3 regions of the Cytobacillus pseudoceanisediminis genome follow, and region 3 is predicted to be linked to each of the others. Evidence: riboswitches for the same ligand, from Rfam matches in the RefSeq annotation. Region 3 holds a riboswitch; each other region holds the start of a gene.
The links. Region 3 has a riboswitch for cobalamin ahead of cobJ (precorrin-3B C(17)-methyltransferase). Riboswitches for the same ligand answer to the same signal wherever they lie in the genome.
Positions count from the first base shown of each region.

Region 1: linked by a shared signal. The riboswitch ahead of M5V91_RS21200 (ABC transporter substrate-binding protein) and the one ahead of cobJ (precorrin-3B C(17)-methyltransferase) in region 3 are both predicted to bind cobalamin.
Region 2: linked by a shared signal. The riboswitch ahead of M5V91_RS02800 (ribonucleoside-diphosphate reductase subunit alpha) and the one ahead of cobJ (precorrin-3B C(17)-methyltransferase) in region 3 are both predicted to bind cobalamin.

Region 1 is NZ_CP097349.1:3,926,462-3,929,745, forward strand. It holds gene M5V91_RS21195 (FecCD family ABC transporter permease) at 1-909, opposite strand, end outside; gene M5V91_RS21200 (ABC transporter substrate-binding protein) at 875-1,849, opposite strand; cobalamin riboswitch at 2,236-2,440, opposite strand; gene M5V91_RS21205 (hypothetical protein) at 2,521-3,284, opposite strand, start outside.
Region 2 is NZ_CP097349.1:504,192-507,475, reverse strand. It holds partial or broken gene M5V91_RS02800 (ribonucleoside-diphosphate reductase subunit alpha) at 1-1,370, opposite strand, end outside; cobalamin riboswitch at 1,505-1,698, opposite strand; gene M5V91_RS02795 (hypothetical protein) at 1,827-1,955, opposite strand; partial or broken gene M5V91_RS02790 (heavy metal translocating P-type ATPase) at 2,131-3,284, opposite strand, start outside.
Region 3 is NZ_CP097349.1:1,158,485-1,161,768, forward strand. It holds gene M5V91_RS06140 (MFS transporter) at 1-595, shown strand, start outside; gene M5V91_RS30320 (MFS transporter) at 640-1,014, shown strand; cobalamin riboswitch at 1,206-1,383, shown strand; partial or broken gene cobJ (precorrin-3B C(17)-methyltransferase) at 1,617-3,237, shown strand; gene cobK (precorrin-6A reductase) at 3,247-3,284, shown strand, end outside.

The DNA.
Region 1 (3,284 bases), 2.6 Mb from region 3:
CAGAATAGATAGCGGCAATAGGTGCCTATGATCCGGTCCCCATAACAGCCTGGTCAGATGAGGGATCACAAGACCGACAAATCCTATCGTTCCAGATACAGCTACAGCCGCACCAGTCAAGATAGAGCCAGCTATCAGGACCATCATCTTTCTCTTCTGAACGTCCACCCCTATATGCTGGGCCTTTTCTTCTCCGAAGCTCATGGCATTAAGCTCTTTGCTGTTCACTAAAAGAAGGATGGCACCCAGTACAAAAAACGGAATGATAATTTTAATATACGCCCACCCTCTCATGGATACACTGCCAAGAAGCCAGCCAATAATCTGTCTAAGCTCCTCTCCAGTCAGGGCAATCATCAGAGAAATCAGAGCGCCAAGAAAAGAACTGAAGATAATGCCTGTTAAAATAATCGTTTCCACTTTCATGGATCTTTCAATTTTTCTGGCAAACAGCAAAACGGCAAAAATGGTTAAAAAGGAAAATAAAATGCTGAATAACGGCAGCGTAAACATTCCTGCAAACGGAATGGATAATCCTAAGAATAATGTTAAAACAGCACCTAGTGAAGCCCCGGATGAAACCCCAATTGTATATGGATCTGCCAGCGGATTTCTTAATAAACCTTGAAAGGCGGCTCCCGCAATTGCAAGAGACGCCCCTACTAAGCCAGCCAGCAAAACGCGCGGCAGGCGAATATTCAAAATGATATTTGAATGCATAGCATCCGTGTTTCCCAATGAAATAAAAGGAAATAGCTCAGCGCTTATTACTCTGATAATCGTCATGGGGTGAACAGACACTGTTCCAATTGAAATCCCCATCAGCATGGCTAAAAGCAGGAAAGCCGCTGCTGTTAGATAAGCTAAAAATTTATTATTTAAATACGTCCGGATATACTGCTTTTGCAAGTTCCTCGACTCCTTCAATAATACGAGGGCCAGAGCGGGTTACCATATCGGAATCAACATCGGCAACATGCTTATTTTTTACTGCGGTTATATCCTGCCAGCCATCCCTTTTCATTACATTGCCAGCAGCATCCTCAGTGTAATAGCCATGAGTTGTGATGATTACATCCGGATTCCGTTCGATAATCGCTTCCGGATCCATTTTCGGCCATCCTTCTTCGGAAATGATATTTTCTGCATTGATGGCACTTAGCATTTCATCCATAAATGTTTTTGTACCTGCTGTATAGATTTCAGGAGCAGGTGAAACTTCCACGAAAACCGATTTGCGGTCTTCTTCTTTTATGCCCTGAGCTTTTGTTTTGATTTCCTCGAGCTTGCTCTTCATATCTGAAACAAGCTGCTCTGCTTCATCCTTCTCTCCCGCTGCGGTTCCAACCATTTCAATGGATTCAAAAACCTGATCAAAGCTCTTTGCATCATTGACAACAAGGACGGTCACACCTGCATCCCTTAATTGCTGAAGGCCAGCTTCGGAATTATGTGCGCTTGACGCGTGAGCAAGGACAAGATCCGGTTTTAAAGAAATAATTTTCTCGACATTAAATTCCATGCCGCCAATCTTTTCTTTTTCTGTGGCTTCGGGCGGGTAGTTATCAAAATCGGAGACTCCGACAACTTCTTCGCCAAGCCCCAATTCAAAAACAATTTCGGTGTTGCTTGGAATCATGGAAACGATTCTTTCGGGCTTGGATTCGATGACGATTTCATTATCAAGAGCATCCTTTATCGTAACAGGAAAAGCAGCCTCTTCCCCGCCAGTATTCTGCCCTTCCTCAACCTTTTTCTCTTCTTTAGGCTGTTCAGCACTCTCGCCGCAGCCTGCTAGCACTCCTGCAGCCAGAAGCATCGTTAATAAAAATGCATAAAACTTTCTCATACTCAGCAATCCTCCTAGAACTTTCGACAAAATTCGGGTGGTGTCTAACACCATCTTAAAAAATAAAAGGCTGGTTCTCATAATATTTTTTAGCTTACAAACCTAGCGCGTTGATTTCCGCTGCAGGCACTTGCTTTCCGGGGAGAGATGAGAGCCTCCTCGGCTTCGCCTGTGGGGTCTCTCACTTCCCTCACTTCCCGCAGGAGTCAAGTGCCCTCCGCTGCAATCAACTCAGTGGCAGAAACTAAGTTAGCCACCCATAGACTTTTAGAAACAACCAAATAAAAAACATCCCCTCGGACGGCAAGGAGATGTTGGCATGGTCATTTATCAATTAGTGCAGAAAGGATGGCCGGACCAAACACCTCCCTATCCTCGTAGGTTTATGGGTGCTTAAGAATCAGGCAGGTCTCCTGGCTCATGGTCAATGCGTTCTGCTCCTTCCCATACATTCCTGTACAGTGGATTTACAGACAGCTTCCATTTACAGTGGCGGGACCGCGCTGGAATTTCACCAGCTTCCCTATTAAGTCTTCAAAAGAGCCTGTTTTAAAACCCTTTTGAGAAGACACCTGTTCTATGCGGATATAAAATTTTCTATCTCCGATTATACACCATCACGCAGAAAAAGTAAGAGAATTTTGCTGAATGTTGTAAAAAAGTTCAGAATTCTAGCGCGAGTATATTTTCCATTCCCTTGTTTTCTTATCAAACACAATCTTCGCCTCACATGGCTCTTTCACAATGGCCTCATACTCGTCATACATATCATCCATATTCGCAAAGTCGCCAATAATCCAAATAGGAATTTCTATCCGGACCCGATTCTGTTCGATATCCTTAATGGAAAGTACCGCTCCCTCTTTCATAAGAGACTTTAAGGAAGGCAGGACATCTCTGGTGATAGGAGGATACGTCTTTTTCTTTTTTATGCCAAGGAGCGTTTTTTCGACTTTCATCTGTCCCATTTTACCGGGGATTACTTCCCCAAGCATGCGGTAAAAATCGTTCAGATCGCGATAATATGTACGGTTAAACCAGCCATCATCATGGGCCAGGTACACATAGCGATTGCTCAGATAATTGTAAAAAGGCGGCTTAAGATGTTCCTTGACATGGCCGAGATAAAGAAGCTCAGCAATTGTCTGGCCGGGAAGCTCATTCACCGCTTCCTCTTCCTCGAAATCAATCCAGCAAAAATCGCCATAGCCATATACATCATCCTCAACCAGCCTGCCCAGCTTGTCCCTTGACACATAATCGAACATCGTGTGGGTATTAAAGTCCCCATGTTCAAAACGATGCTTTAACAACAGCAGATTGTTAATAGAATCGGAAAGAGTTTGGGCAAACTCTGCAAACTCAATTCCATAAGTCATCACATACTGATCCTGTTCATTAAGATGGATGTAGATGAGATCACGAATAGCATGAT
Region 2 (3,284 bases), 650 kb from region 3:
ATAATAATTCTCCCATCCCTTGTATATTCTTCAACCCTCTTTGTAACACTTTGGTTTTGTACAATCTCAGTGCACAGGTTTGTACAATAAATCATTCCGCAATGTGAATTGGCATTTTTCCGATTTACTTCATCCCGGTAAAACATAAATGGTGTCCCTGTTTCAAGCTGGCTTCTCATGATGGATTTCATTATATCGATGGCAGGCACTTTTTCCCTTGATAGATTCGGGTTATCTATACACTCTTTATATTTCTGGCGGAATGAACCTTCGCCTTCACCTTCATCATAAAAATCCTCCAGTGAAAAGCCCATTACCTTGCGGACTTCATGGGGATCAAATAAATACCAATATCCCCGGCTTTCCACTTTTTCCATAAACAAATCCGGAATGCAGACACCTGTGAATAAATCATGTGTCCGTTGCCGTTCATCTCCATTATTAAGCTTTGCATCAAGAAACGAGAAGATATCTTTATGCCAGACATCCAGATAGACGCTTATAGCACCCTGCCTCTGTCCAAGCTGATCAACACTGACTGCTGTGTTATTCAGCTGCTTCATCCAGGGAATCACACCTGAAGATGCACCCTTAAATCCTTTAATATCACTTCCTCTGCTGCGGATCTTCCCTAAATATACTCCGATTCCCCCGCCATTTTTAGACAGTGATGCAATATCGGTATTGCTGTCATATATAGAATCAAGACTGTCATCAACGGTCTCAATGAAACAGCTTGAAAGCTGTCCCCAGTTTTTCCCTGCATTAGCGAGTGTTGGCGTGGCAACAGTCATATACAAACCACTCATTGCCCAGTAAGCTTCTTTAATGAGTTCAAGCCGCTTACCCTTCGGCTCCCTTTTCATCAGCACCATGCTGATGATCATGAACCGTTCCTGTGGAAGCTCATAAAGATTTTTCTGTTTGTCCCTGGCAAGATATCGGTCAGCCAGCATTTTCAACCCCAAATATGTAAATAAGCGGTCATTTTCTTTCTTTATGAATTGGGCAAGTTCATTTATCTCATCCTTTGAATACACATCTAATAAATCCTGGTCATAAATTCCTAAAGCCGTCAGCCGTTCAATTAACGTATAAAAATGTTTGTAGCAATCATCCGGCTGGCATTCTCTATTTTTTCCTGACTCAGTATAGAGCTTCTTAAGAAGCAGACGTGACGCGGCAAAAGTCCAATCAGGCTCATCAATACTGATAAAAGATAAACAATCCAGTATAAACTGGTCATACATTGTTTCCGCTCCCAGCTGGCTCATTTCTTCATACCTTTTTAATAGGTGCTCTATGCCGAGCTGTGGAAATTCTGTCTTAAGTTCTTCTAAAATTTCTATCGGTTGTATGGTTTGGACCATCTTACTTCCTCCTAAAGGCAAAATAAAAATCCGCCCGGAAAATGAGCGGATCAAACGATAGTATAATAGCTGGAAGAAGATGAATAAACGGCCATTACGCGATCGTTTCATCATCTCAATCCCCGAAGATATGAAACTTTCGATCGCCCTGGCAGGTCTCCTGGCTTGTGCTTCACTCTACTTAAAGCCCTTCCCATACAAACGCCATAAAGCGTTTTGTACAGTGGCATGCTCTTTTCGTCTGCACTTACAGTTGCGGGGACAGCTTCGGTTTTACACCGAATTCCCTATTAAGTCCTCATAGGACACCAATCACGATCTATATGTAGTTTTTATTCTTTTTAATATATACTATATATTGTAGATGATTCTATCATATAGAGAAATAGATTACAAATTTTTAATCGTTAATGGACGAAAAAGAACAGGGGGGATATTCCCTCTGTTCTTTATTTCTCACTCATGATTTTCCATTTCAATATCATGAGATACCGGCTCAGGGGTAGCCCAAAATGAATCATATACAGCATACCCTGCCATTACAAGAACGAGATACGCAATCGCTGCACCTGCCCATTTTTTCATTTTATCTGCTCCTTTTAATAAAACGTTTTTTCATTTATCGCAGTCTAACGGACAGTATGACCCCACTACAGGGCTCAGAGGAGTCCATGGAGGATGAGTGGGTCAACTGCCCATTGAGGCCCGATTTGTTCAACTAACAATCAGCAGAGAAAAAGAATTCCCGCTGATTGAAGTTTCACTTTATTTTTACTCTTTGTAAACGAAGTGCGTTTAAAACGACAGATACGGAGCTGAACGCCATTGCGGCGCCGGCAAGCCAAGGTGCAAGGAACCCTAATGCAGCTACTGGGATGCCAAGGGTATTGTATGCAAATGCCCAGAAAAGATTTTGTTTTATATTCCTAATGGTTTTTTTGCTCATTAGGATGGCGTCTGCAATACTATTTAAATCCCCTCTCATTAGCGTAATATCAGCTGCTTCCATCGCAACGTCTGTACCGGTTCCGATCGCCATACCAATATCAGCTACAGCAAGTGCAGGTGCATCGTTTATGCCATCGCCGACCATAGCTACTTTTTTCCCTGGTTCTGAAGTTTTTTTACTTCTTCTGCCTTGCCTTCAGGTAGAACCTCTGCAATTGCAGAGTCTATGCCCACTTCATCAGCTATTGCCTGAGCCGTACGTTTGTTATCTCCCGTAATCATAATGACTTCAATGCCCAGTTTCCTTAAGCGTTTGATTGCATCTCTGGATGTTTCCTTTATTGTATCCGCAACTGCCACGATACCTGCATATTTGCCATCAACCGCGACAAGCATTGCCGTTTTTCCATTTTCCTCCAGTGTTTCCATATCAAGTTTGGCTGACTGGACATTAACGTCGTATTTGTCCATTAATCTTCTTGTACCTATCAGGAGATCTTTTCCATCCACTCTCGCTTTTATTCCATACCCCGGAATAGCTTCAAATTCAACTGGATTAAATAGCATGATTCCTTTATCCTTTATTCCCTTTACTATCGCTTCAGCCAATGGATGCTCAGACTGTTTCTCCGCTGACCCTACAAGCTGGAGAAATGTTTTTTCTTCAACGTTGTGTTCTATAATCACATCTGTTAATACCGGTTTGCCATGTGTAACTGTTCCAGTTTTATCAAGAACGACTGCAGTGATTTCGTGCGTGAGCTCCAGGTGCTCTCCGCCTTTGAAGAGAACCCCATATTCCGCTGCCCGGCCTGAGCCGGCCATTATAGAGGTTGGCGTCGCCAGACTAGAGCACATGGACATGCAATTACCAGGACAGCAATCAATTTTTCGAGTGCTTCTGCAAAATTTCCAGGACTTACCCATATATACCACACCAGGAATGTAACCACTGCTATGGCCACT
Region 3 (3,284 bases):
AGATCGTTTTAATCCCCGAAAGGTTCTTGCCGTTTCAGCGTTTCTGGGTGCGCTATTGAATGCCTTGCTTTTATTGGCAGATCAGGCTTTTTTCGGTATTCTGCTTAGGATATTAACCGGTGTATCACTCGCTGGTGTATACCCGACAGCTGTTAAAATATTATCTCAATGGTTTCCGAAAAAACGCGGGCTTGCAGTTGGTATCTTAATAGCCGCCTTAACTCTAGGGTCCTCTTTGCCACATTTTATTGTTATATTCTCTTCTTCTTTAAATTGGCAATTAGTGATTATTTGCAGTTCAATATTGGCTCTCCTGGCAGCTGTAATTGTCAATTGGGTTTTAACAGATGCTCCAGTAACAACGAAAAAATTACCTTTCTCTTTTAAATTAATAAAAAAGGTAGTTTCGAATAAACCAGTAATGCTTGCGAACTACGGTTATTTTGGGCATATGTGGGAATTGTATGCGATGTGGACGTGGATTCCCATCTTTTTGACTGCTAGTTTTACAAGCTATTCTCCAGGGATTCCTCCCTGGTTCATTGCATTGTCCTCTTTTATTATTATCGGAATTGCAGGGGGATTGGCTGTGTAGTAGGCGGGCTAGTCTCAGATAAAATTGGAAGAGCAAATCTAACGATTATTTCTATGTGTATCAGTGCCATTTGCTGTATCTTGATTGGCTTTACTTTTGGTCAATATATTTGGTTAACTCTTCTCCTTTCTATCATTTGGGGAATGTCTGTCATCGCTGATTCTGCCCAGTTTTCTGCCGCAGTTTCAGAAGTTGCAGAAGTTGAGTATGTAGGAACAGCTTTGACTTTTCAAATGTGCATTGGTTTCCTGATCACTATATTTTCTATAAATTTAATCCCTATTATACAGAGGTTAGTTGGCTGGGAATGGGTCTTTGCCTGTTTAGCGATTGGACCAATTCTTGGTATTGTATCTATGGTCCAGTATAAACGGCATGATTTTAATAATGTCAAAGGGACAATCGGTCATTTTAAATAAATTAAACAATATCTATTTGTACTAACTTTGTAAATTATATCCCAGCAAAAATTAACTCCTGAATAGCAGATATAAGTTCTTTTTACCAATTCCTATATCTAAAAGTCAAAGGCATTAACATAGCATTTAAAAAATTAAGAAAAAAATAATATGCCAAAATTGGTCATTATATGTTATATTAGTAAAAAATTAATATATCAATTTGAATAAGTGCTCACTTTGGTGAGGTAAAAGGGAAACCAGTGAAAGTCTGGTACAGCCCCCGCTACTGTAAAAGCTGATGAAATTACAATGCCACTGAGAAATCGGGAAGGTGTAAGAGTAAGAAGAAGCTTAAGTCAGGAAACCTGCTTATTTAAACGACACTTGCTTTTCGGAGGGAGAAGTATAGGCGGGACAATTATGATCAATTGTTTTTGAGTTTCAGTATGCTAATTTTTATACTGTCATTTCATATGCCTGTATTCCTTTGAAAAGGAGTGCAGGCATTTTTTATTTGGCAAGAAGCAATGAATTTTGAGAAATGTCCGGCGCAGGGCGCCTGCTAAGAGCAGCACGGCAGCAGGCAAGGCGCATATGCTTTTCTTAATTGGAGGTTACCTATGAAGAAGGGAAAAATCTTTGTTGTCGGCTTCGGTCCGGGCGATCGTGAGCATATAACGAAACGGGCTGTGGATGCGCTGCAGCAGAGTGATTGCATTATTGGCTACAAAACTTACGTAGATCTGATCATGCCATTCGTTACAGCAAGTTCCATTGTGAGCACGGGGATGACTGAGGAGGTATCCCGTGCGCAGGATGCAGTGAAAAGAGCGGAAGCCGGCCATATTGTTTCCGTGATATCGAGCGGTGACTCGGGTGTATACGGCATGGCTGGCTTAGTGTATGAAGTGCTGATCGAAATGGGCTGGACGGAAGAAGAAGGAATCGAAGTGGAAATTGTTCCGGGCATCTCTGCGATTAATTCATGTGCGAGTTTACTGGGGGCACCTGTCATGCATGACTCCTGCACCATCAGTCTGAGTGATCATTTAACACCCTGGACTGTGATCGAAAAGCGCATTGAAGCAGCCGGGATGGCGGATTTTGTCATCGCATTATATAACCCGAAAAGCGGCAGAAGGACACGGCAGATTGTCGAGGCACAAAGGATTCTATTAAAATATCGTTCTCCTGATACACCAGTGGGTCTTGTGAAAAGTGCTTACCGCGAGAATCAGAATGTCATTCTGACTACACTGGCGGAAATGCTTGATCACGATATAGGCATGCTGACAACGGTTGTGATCGGGAATTCCTCCACTTTCTTTTATGACAATAAAATCATTACGCCTCGCGGATATCAGAGAAAGTATACGCTCGGTGAAGAGAAGCAAAGCTTAAAGCCGCATCAGCGTTTAAAAAAGGAAGCGGAGCCATGGGCATTAAATCAGGAAACCGGGGAAGCACAGGCCGGCTACGAGCAGATCCAGAGAAGAAAACAAGAAGCCAGCTCAATGGATATGGCTTTAAAGGCTTTATCGATGGCAACGAAATCGGGGATTGACCAAACACATTTGGTGCAGCAGCCAATCGAAGATATTTTTGAATTTGCAGTAACGCCTGGGGTTGCCAATAAATTTATTACACCAGACCAAATGCGCGTATTGGCAGAAGCTGTTGGCGAGAAAGGCACCATGGAATATACACCGGATCACCGATTTTTAATCAAGATTCCAACTGGACGGCCTCAGTCGATTGTGGAAAAACTCGAACAAAATCAACTTACAGTCATGCCAGTGGGCGATGTTCTAAATGTAAAAGCCTGCGATTTTTGCTACGGGGAGAAAGCAGAATCCATTCCATATGCAGAGGAAATTGCAGCTGAACTGGGGGGTTAAAGCTTCCAAAGGAACTGCATATTGGTTTTAACGGCTGCGGTATGGCCTGTTATCGGGCCGTATTTGATGATATCGGCATAGTTTACCGCAAGAAGAAGTTTGATCTATTTATCGGGGCAAAGCCGGTTGGCCGTACAGCCCATGCTGCCCAGCCGGTGGCAGAGGGAATTGAGCCCGATCAGCTGGTGCCGTTATTAAAGGAGATTATCGAAGAATACAAAGAAAATGCGCATCCAAATGAACGGCTTTTTAAATATTTTAAGCGTGTGAAAAAATTCAGTATTTTACCTATCAGGATATGAGCTCCAAGATCGAAGTCGAGCCGGCACCATGCGGGGATTAGGGGGATCTTATGATTTTATTTTTAGCAGGCACAAGTGATGCGAGAGC